Regions from separate parts of the Aeromonas sp. MTB genome, predicted to be linked through region 2. Evidence: predicted binding sites of a transcription regulator. Region 2 holds the regulator's gene; each other region holds the start of a gene.
The links. Region 2 encodes LexA, which represses DNA repair genes until DNA is damaged. Its sites were predicted from a motif close to ANCTGTNTNNNNANACAGNT; they were not measured.
Positions count from the first base shown of each region.

Region 1: the regulator LexA is predicted to act here: its motif matches at 1,884-1,903, upstream of dinB (DNA polymerase IV).
Region 3: the regulator LexA is predicted to act here: its motif matches at 1,642-1,661, upstream of WBR25_RS08820 (DUF4250 domain-containing protein).

Region 1 is NZ_CP147026.1:3,466,113-3,469,389, forward strand. Features, by position in the region: gene WBR25_RS15730 (methyl-accepting chemotaxis protein) at 1-759, opposite strand, end outside; gene dinB (DNA polymerase IV) at 826-1,881, opposite strand; gene WBR25_RS15740 (hypothetical protein) at 2,013-2,219, shown strand; gene WBR25_RS15745 (DJ-1 family glyoxalase III) at 2,331-2,891, opposite strand; gene WBR25_RS15750 (ketopantoate reductase family protein) at 2,929-3,277, opposite strand, start outside.
Region 2 is NZ_CP147026.1:4,417,061-4,420,337, reverse strand. Features, by position in the region: gene plsB (glycerol-3-phosphate 1-O-acyltransferase PlsB) at 1-739, opposite strand, end outside; gene lexA (transcriptional repressor LexA) at 944-1,567, shown strand; gene WBR25_RS20255 (hypothetical protein) at 2,051-2,266, shown strand; gene WBR25_RS20250 (SCO family protein) at 2,477-3,103, shown strand; gene dinF (MATE family efflux transporter DinF) at 3,106-3,277, shown strand, end outside.
Region 3 is NZ_CP147026.1:1,909,850-1,913,126, forward strand. Features, by position in the region: gene WBR25_RS08810 (YcgN family cysteine cluster protein) at 283-717, opposite strand; gene WBR25_RS08815 (hypothetical protein) at 1,130-1,615, opposite strand; gene WBR25_RS08820 (DUF4250 domain-containing protein) at 1,846-2,043, shown strand; gene WBR25_RS08825 (glycogen/starch/alpha-glucan phosphorylase) at 2,419-3,277, shown strand, end outside.

The sequences.
Region 1 (3,277 bases), 950 kb from region 2:
GAGCTCCTTGTCCATGGTACTGACCAGACTCTGCAAAGTGGCCAGCGAGATATCAACCCCGACCATCCCCAGCAAGGTCTCATGCTCCAGCAGCGGGACCGTCACCGAGGTCATCAATATCTGTTTATCGCCCACATCGTCCAGATAGGGCTCCAGCAGGCAGAGGGAACGGGTGCGAATACTGCAGCGATACCACTCGTTTTCGATGCCACCAGCCTCGGTCGGGCTCTCATCGGCCAGTACATCCTCATTCTGCACTTCCGGCTCTATCTTGCCGTTGTCGTATGCCCAGTAACTGGAAAAACGCCCCTTGTCGTTGGAACCCAGCGCCGTTGAGCCCTGATAGTTGCTGTCTTCCCCATCCAGCTGATCAGGCTCGAACACCGCATAGACACCAAGCAGATTGGTCGATGAGGCAACGGCATCGTGCAGTTGCTGATTGACGGCGCTGCGCAGCGCCTCCGAATGGACAAAGTTCTCAGCCGCATTCTTGCGCTGAAACAACACGCTCTCCGCCAGCAAACTGGCGCGGAAATAGGCCTCATCGAGATAGCTGGTCACCTTGGCCGCCTGCTCCGAGCCCATCGCCTTCATCCAGTTTTCGGCAGACTGCTGCGCCTCGTGCATGGTGGCTTGCCGCACCTGCTGTTGCATCTTGTTCGCGTTGTAAATCGAAGAGGCAACCAGAGCGGCGGCTGTCACCAACAGACAGCAACCGGCGATCAGGGTAATCCGACCCTGGACAGAAAGAGCGCTCATGCCAATATTCCTACGTCATACAGATATGGATAGATTATCGACTTTATAAACAAAAACTTAACTCTCTCACAGCAAATCCAGCGAGAGTTGATTAACTTCACCCTCTTTTGGCAAACCCACCACCAAGCCCAGCAGGCGAACCGAACGCCCTTGCGCCCGCTGTAATCCCTCTTTGAGCAGGGGAACGAACAAGGCTGGCTGATAGCCACCCTGACTGCGATAGACGGTGGTCTGGTGGAAGTCGGCAAACTTGAGTTTAATCCCCTGCCCCATCACCTGCTCGGCAGGACACGCCAGCTGAAATCGCCGCTCCAACTCCGGCAGCAGTTGCTGCAATACCGTCAGGCAGGCGGCTTCGTCACAGAGATCGCTCGCAAGGGTGGTCTCCACCCCGATGGTTTTGCGGATCCGGTGCGCCTGCACCGGCTGTTCATCCAGTCCCCAGATCCGGGTCGTCAGCATCTCCCCCAGCTTGCCAAAACGGCTGCACAGCTCTTGTGCCGACAAGGCCCGCGCATCCTCACAGGTGTAGAGCCCCTGCGCCTCCAGCCGCTCGGCGGTCTTGCGCCCCACCCCGGGCAGTTTGCCGAGTGGCAGCTGACAGACAAATTCGGCCACTTCATCGGGACGAATGACAAACAGACCATCAGGCTTGCGCTGCTCCGAGGCGAGCTTGGCGAGAAACTTGTTGGGGGCCACTCCGGCCGAGGCGGTCAATCCCAGTTCGGTGACGATGGCTTGCCGGATCTCTTGCGCCATCAGGGTGGCGCTACCGCCACAGCAACGACTGTGGGTCACATCGAGGTAAGCCTCGTCCAGCGACAGCGGTTCAACCTGATCGGTATAGCGGAGGAAAATGGCCCTGAGCTGACGGGAGATATCCTTGTACACCGCCATTCGCCCAGGGATCAGTACCAGCGGCGGGCAGAGTTTTTTCGCCAACGCGCTCGGCATGGCGGAGCGCACCCCGAACCGGCGCGCCACATAGTTGCAGGTCGAGATGACACCACGCCGCTCGGAGGCCCCACCGATGGCGAGCGGCACCTCCCGCAAGGCCGGATTGTCCCGCATCTCCACCGCGGCAAAAAAACAGTCCATGTCGATATGGATGACCTTGCGCATACCACTGTATAAATAAACAGACATGGCATCATCTTACCCCAAGGATAACCGCAGCTCTATCTCTCTCGTTGCGGCTAAAATAGTAGACTCCAAGGAGACCTTTACTACCACGATGACAAGGAGCGTTCGGGATGAAATATCTTTGGCTGGGACTCTGTTTGCTGCCGTTGACCGGCATCGGCAAGAACAACCCGACGGCAGAGTGCCGCTGGCTGTACGACCGGATTGAGATACTGGAACAGGCCATCAAGAAAGGGGACAAGCTCGGCACAGAGCAAGAATTGGCACGCTGGAAAACTGAGTACAACAAAAAACAGTGCTCACAGTACGACTACTGAGCCGGACAAGATGGCGTGACCGACAACAGCAGATAACAAACGGGCCCCGATCAATATGACCGGAGCCCGTTTTTCAAAGCATGGCCAGCTTGATTCTGCAGCAGAGTGCGCTCAAGGCAGCACCATAGGGCCAGCCACGGCGGTAGCCACATCATCCCCGCGCAGCACCCGCACCAGTTCCAGCGCAAACTCGATGGCGCTGCCCGGCCCCTGGCTGGTGATCAGGCGATGAGCCTCATCTCTGACGACCCGCTCATGTGACAGCTGCGATGTCGGTAGTCGGGACTGAAAGCCTGGATGACAGGTGACGATGGCACCATCCAGCAGCGCGTGATGTTGCAAGAGCACCACAGGGGCGGCGCATATGGCAGCGCGCCAGCGGCCAAGAGCGGCCTGCTCTTTGAGCAGATCGATGGCCAGCGGGGTATCGCGGATCACTTCGCTGCCGGGCAGACCACCGGGTACCACGATGGCTTCAAAGTCCCGACGGGTCAGCTCGTCGATATGACAATCGGCCACCAGCTGTACCCCGCGCGACGCTTTTACCTGCCGGGATCCGGCAGGGCAGCAAGAGGCCAGCACCACCTCGATGCTGGCGCGCACCAGGGTATCGACAATGGCGACCGTCTCTATCTCTTCCGACCCGGGGGCCACCAGCACCAGTACACTCATGTTCGCCTCCTTGCAGCTTGCTCTGCCATGTAGAAGATCAGACGGCCTGACTCTTCTCTTTGATTGCCTGATAGAGACCCTGATTGACCGGTACGGCGATGCCATGCCGGGCTGCCTTGGCCAGCAGGAAGCCGGTGATGGCCTCAATCTCGGTCTCGCGTCCCAGCTCCATATCCTGATGCATGGAGGAGTAATTGTCAGCGGTCAGTTCCACCACTGTCATCACCCGACGTTGCAACTCCTCTGCCGTGGTCGCAACTCCTTCGGCACACATCACATCCGCCACTTCCACGCAGATCTGCTGCAGGGCATCGGCAAAACGGGGGCCAGCCAGCTCGCCATTTTTCAACTTGTAGAGGGCCGTCAGGGGATTGATGGCACAGTTG
Region 2 (3,277 bases):
TCTCGAGGCTGATCCCCTCGCGCTGGGCCTCCTCTTCAATCGCCTGCTGGATCACCGCGGAGTCGAGCAACTGCTTGAACAGCAGGTTGCGGTTCGGCAGTTTCGGGCCGGTGGCAGCCAGCTGCTGGCGGCTGAAGTGGGTACGGGCCACTCGTGCCAGCTTGTGGGCGATGGCCTCGTCAGTGCCGTGCTTGTCGGCCATGTAGCGCAGGGAGAGCGGCGGCGAGAAGCGCACCAGATTTTCGCGACCCTTGAGGATCACGATGAGTGCCTTCTTCAGCCGGTTCGGCGCCAGGCTACTGATGATGTTGAGGCCGGAGGCTTCTTCCCCTTCCCGACCCGGAGCGCGGCCCCAGAACAGGGTGACGGGCACTACCTGGATATCCAGCTCGGGATCCTGCTTGTGCAGATCCAGCAGCTGGTGGAACTCCTGCAGGAAGGGGAGCGGTTTGCTGCGTTTGCCAAACAGGGGAGGCGGACGATCCAGACAGACATAGCGCGGCAGCAGCTGGCCGTTCAGTTCCAGCGGCGTGAAGGGGCCGGGCAGACCGAGATCCTCGCAGCACTGCTGCAGGGTCATCAGGTCGGTGATCGAACTGGTTTTCAGGGCATAGACGATGGGTCTGGCCGGATCCAGATTGAGTTCTGTGATGGGATTTTCCGGCAGGCTCTTGTGATTGACCAAGCCGCTGACCGGCCATTGCAAGATGGCTCTGGAAATCTTCTGTCCTAGGGACATGTGCGTCTGCTCTCCAAAAAAATGCGGCGTGAGCATAGCAAATCGACAGCCCCTTGTCGCCGAGAGGTACGATGAGTCAGCTGCGCAGGATCAAAACAGCAGTAAATGAGGGGTTGGTCGCGACAAATGTCAGCTGCGCCTTGCCTTGGCCACTGCACTGTATATACTGCCAGTGTGCTGTATAAAAAGACAGGTGCCAATTCTATGAAACCCCTTACCCCCCGCCAGGCCGAAGTGCTGGAGCTGATCAAGGTGAATATGAGCGAGACCGGTATGCCGCCGACTCGTGCCGAGATCGCCCAGAAGCTTGGTTTCAAGTCGGCCAATGCGGCCGAAGAACATCTGAAGGCCCTGGCCAAAAAAGGGGTCATCGAGATCATGCCGGGCACGTCCCGCGGCATTCGCCTGTTGCTCGAAGAGGAAGAGGTGCTGGAAGAGAGCGGCTTGCCGCTCATCGGCAAGGTTGCCGCCGGTGAACCTATCTTGGCTCAGGAGCATATCGAGAGCCACTATCAGGTTGATCCCGCCCTGTTCCATCCGCGCGCAGATTTTCTGCTGCGGGTGCAGGGGATGAGCATGAAGAACATCGGCATTCTGGATGGCGATCTGCTGGCGGTGCACAAGACCCAGGAGGTGCGCAACGGTCAGGTAGTGGTCGCCCGTCTCGATGAGGATGTCACCGTCAAGCGCTTCCAGCGCAAGGGCAGTCAGGTATGGCTGCTGCCAGAGAATGAAGAGCTCTCCCCCATCGAGGTGGATCTCTCTTGCCAGCAGCTCACCATCGAAGGACTGGCTGTCGGGGTGATCCGCAACGCTGACTGGATGTAATCATCCCCGCCAACTGCGTTTGCCACACGGCCTCCTTCGGGAGGCCGTGCTGTTTCTGGCGCACTTTCCCTGTCATATCAAACAGATCATCGGCGGCGGCATTTTTGTCCTGCGCGACCGGCTACCAATCATCCATTTCAGATATATGCTCAGATCAGTGCCCTGTCGCCGAGACAGGCCTTGGCGCCTCCCTCTGACCATCGCAATGCGCCGGGACGGGAGGGCCGGTAACAACGAGAATCGGGCAGTACACCTTCACGGGATATGAGGGGGAGTGGGGAGATCCCGAGCCTTGTCGGGCAAAGGGGACCACTCGTAATGGTTGCAGATAGTCGTGACGGGCCTGTTCCCAGTTCAGGCCGACGAAGCAACATGACCTGTCGGTCAAGGAGGACTGGTATGGCATCAAGATCGCCATGGGATTCAGAGGCTGGGGCTGCGCCAGCGGAATCGTCAATCACCCGTTTCGTCAAAGGTAGCCGGATGACCTGGTTTTACGGTCTCTGGCTGCACCATCGTGGGTCGCGCTGGACGCTCTGGCTGGGATGCCCGAAAGAGAAGGTGGTGCGTCTGGTGCTGCTGTTCAAACGGGGTCACGGTGACCGCCAGGGGGAAGAGGGCTGGCTGGCACCCGTGATTCCCATCGGCGTGCGGGCCATCGGCAAGATGTTGCAGCAGGGGCGTAACGCTCGCCCCTGAGCAGAAGAGACAAACAAATCCATCCATAACCGGCACCCAAGGGGGCCGGTTTTTTTATGGCCGCAACTGGCGATTAATTATGCCAAATGGTCGACTCCTGACAGGGCGTTGCACAAGGTTGAACCACCTTGGCGGCTCGCTGGGGTACAATGCCTCCCTCTTGTCCGGTCACTGCTGGCCATCTGCCTCGAACTGAAAGGGTCTCTTGTTATGATGAAGCTCCGCTATCCCCTGCTCTTTCTGCTGTTGACAGCCTGCCTGATCCTGGTGTTCTACGCCACGCAGCCAGAGCAACCGGAACAGGCTGACTACTATCCGGCGGGGCGGGACATCAATGATTTCGCTTTTACCGATGCGGACAACCAGCCGTTTACCCCTGCCAACCTGAAGGGGCACTGGACCTTCCTGTTTGTCGGCTACACCTTCTGCCCTGATATCTGCCCCACCACGCTGGCAGATATGCGTTCCGTCTATGACCAGCTGAAGAAGATGGCGCCCGACAGCCAGGTGGTGTTTATCTCGGCGGATCCCCAGCGTGACGATATTCCACGCCTCAAGACCTATACCGCCTTCTTCAATCCCGAATTCAAGGCGGCCACTGCCCCCCACGACAAGCTGTTCCCGTTCGTGCGCAATTTGGGGCTCATCTACTCCATCGCCAATCAGGGGGAGAAGGATTACCTGATCGATCACTCCGCCTCCATCGTGCTCATCAATCCCAAGGGCAAGCTGCAGGCGGTATTCCGCCCGCAGGTGGCGCCGGGTCAGGTGCCCCGGGTGCAGATGGCTACCATGCTCTCTGACTTCGCCCGCATTCTGAAGCTGACAGGCCACTAAGCGTGACCCTAGCTGTTGCCCCCTGGTGGCGAGATCCCTCTCGCCACCGCGTTGTCTTTGCGCTCGCCCTGCCCATGGTTTTCTCCAATATCACCACCCCCTTGCTGGGGCTGGTGGACACCTGGGTGATCGGTCATCTCGGTCAGGCCTGGTTTCTGGGGGGCGTTTCGGTCG
Region 3 (3,277 bases), 2.1 Mb from region 2:
AATACCCATAAGCCTGTGACTATGGAATCATTCTCTGCCTCTGCCTCTGCCTCTGCCTCTGCCTCTGCCTCTGCCTCTGCCTCTGCCTCTGCCTCTGCCTCTGCCTCTGCCTCTGCCTCTGCCTCTGCCTCTGCCTCTGCCTCTGCCTCTCTCAATGTGCAGTTGGGAGGGGGTCTGGTTTAGCCAGCCAGATATGTGTGAAGCTACAAACCCTGCTTGCAGAAACAACAAGGGCTGCACATTGTGCAGCCCTTGCCTCTGGAGAGTAGCGGGTTGAGCGTGTCAGCTGGCCCAGGTGATGATGTGATCGATCCATTCACCCGCCTGATCCTCGTGAATGACTTTGCCACGGACGGATTGACCAGCCTGATGCATCGCGGAACGACTGCCGGTCAGCAGAGGATGCCACTCTGGAAGAGCGTCACCTTCAGACAGCAGGCGATATGCGCAGGTTGAGGGGAGCCAGTCATATTCGGCGATCTTGTCATGGGTGATCTGCAGACAGTCAGGCTCTTTTTTGAAACGATTGGCGTAATCAGAGCACTGACAGGTCTTGGTGTTAAGCAAATTGCAGGCGACATTGGTGAAAACCAGTTCGTCGGTATCTTCATCGATCAGCTTGTTGAGGCAGCATTTTCCGCAACCATCGCAGAGGGATTCCCATTCGGATTCAGTCATCTGCTGCAGACTCTTGGTCTGCCAAAAGGGGGCTTGCATCATACCGCTCACTTATTACACCTGATAAAACGCGTGGTTATACCCCTTGTTACCCGGTATTTCAAGGAGAGGGTCACTCCGGTGGGCAAATTGTCGTGATCAGCTCAAATGAATGCAATGACTTTCAGCCTCATCATATTGCTCAAACGGGTTCGCTGGTGGGCAGGAAGTTCCGCAGGTTTGAATACTTGGGCTGCATGATTGTCCAGTTCAGGTTTTATTTTCTGCTTCTTTATCCGTTACATCTTTTGATGTTTGTCTGCTTGCAGCAAGCAGGGTCAAATGATCTCCGATGCCTACCGTCAGGCTGTTGCAAGCTTGTCTTTCAAATAAAGCCGCTGGTCACATATTGTTTGCGCCCTTCTGTCACTGCGACCCGCGGGAGAGCCTGCGTAGGCGTTCGTTTTTTGTCTTAATGATTGAGATAGATATCTTGCTCTGAATAGGCCAGCAGAGGTGTGCCGAGGTTAGTCCGTTTCGCGCCAAAGAAGCGGGTGAGTACGCCAGATTGCTGTCCCAGTCGCTGCAGCTTGACGTGATCCAGCTCGATCTGCTCGGGTAGCCAGGTAAATACGGCGGCGCAGTGACCATTGCCCAGACTGCGCTCCAGGGTTTGCTGCCAGTTCTTGATTTTGGGGCTATGTACCACCAGCACTCTCTTGGGATCGATACCTCGCTCTTCCAGACGGCTGACTGTGGGGCGTCCCGGCGGGGCGATCAACAAGATCCAGCCGGTATGAGCCTCCCCAAGCTTTGTCAGCTCGCTCAGAAACTGATCATCAGACTGGATAGTCACACCATAATGAGCCAACTCCGCTTTGCAGGCGGTTCTGGTTGGCCAGGGCTTGCTCATGACACGATTCATCGCAAAGGGCAGTGAGTGCAGGGGCTGGTTCATATATGGGGTTCCTGTATGAATATCCAAGCTGTATGCGCATACAGTAGTTCTATCCTGTGGCAGTGACAAGGTGTTTTTGCTGAAAAATGTGATGGTGTTGGCATGTGTCGTTAGTAAGGTTATGTTTTTAAACACTATTTAATATAAAGCTGGTTGGGTGTTTTTCGTACTATGGACAAACCTTGCGTAACCGCCCATGGTTATACAGGTCATTTACAGGAGGTGCCGCCATGGATATCAGTACCTTGCAACGTCTTGATGCCAACATCTTGCTGGGCATCATCAATGAGAAGCTAAGGCTTGAGTGTGACGGGTTGGAGGAGCTGCTGGCCTATTACGATATGAGTGAAGAGCAGTTGGCAGGACGTCTGGATCAGATTGGGTACCATTACGATCCATTGAGCAATCAGTTCAAAGCACATCTTTAAGGGAGCAATGATTGCTTCATATTTATACGGTAATTTTTCAGGCACATTGAAACCGGTTTCAATGTGCCGTCTTGCTGCCTATTTTCAGGGATTTTCAAGGCTTGGCAATCTCTGAAAACCTATTCATGCCAGAATATTTTTATTGTTTCATTAAGTTTATGATAATAAAGGGAATGTTTGTTTTTATGCGATCAATTAAAGGAAAGGGTTTTCAAGCTTTTCAGGCTGTTTTTATCGGTTAAAGTGTGACTTGCGTTAACTTTTAATTCTGCCGCTTTAGTTAGTATTCTCACGCCGGTACATATTTTGAGATAACAACAGCGCCGGTCCCGCAAGCGGGATAACAATTTTATTTGTAACGAAGGAATATGGTTTATGGCTACCAAGAAGAAGACAGACCAGGATCTCCAACTGGATAAAGATCAGCTCAAGGCGAGTATCGTGCGTCACCTGCGTTCTACCTTGGGAACAAGCGAACAGAAAGCCTCTCCCGAAGCGTGGTGGAAAGCCACTGCTGCGGCTGTCAATGAACAGGTGTACGAGCGCCTGACCCGCACTCAGCAGACTCATTTCAAGAAAGATACTCGTGCGATTCACTATCTCTCTGCTGAATTCCTGATGGGACGATTGACTTCCAACAACCTGCACAACCTCTCCCTCTACAAGACTTGCGAAGAGGCGCTGGGCGAACTCGGTCTGGAACTGACCGACCTGTGCGAACAAGAGCCGGACATGGCACTTGGCAACGGCGGCCTGGGTCGTCTGGCTGCCTGCTTTATCGACTCGCTGGCCACTCTGAACTATCCGGCGGTTGGTTACGGTATCCACTACGAACACGGTCTGTTCCGTCAGGAAATCCAGGATGGCCGCCAGATCGAGCGTCCGGACTCCTGGCGTGAATATGGCAACCCCTGGGAGATCTGCCGCCCCGAGTCGGTGCAAGAAGTGCCGCTCTATGGCTACGTCGAGACCGTGTTTGGTGACAATGGTGGCCTGAAGAAGGTATGGCACGCCGGTCGCAAGATTAAAGGGGTGCCTTGGGATATTCCGGTGGTCGGTTTTGGCGGTCACACCGTCAACATCCTGCGTTTGTGGGAATCCCGCGCCTCCGAGTTTTTCGACTGGGACGTGTTCAACGCCGGTGGTTACATCGACTCCCAGGCTGAGAAAGCCCAGGCCGAGACCATCTCCAAGGTGCTGTATCCGAACGATGAGACCGATGCAGGTAAAGAGC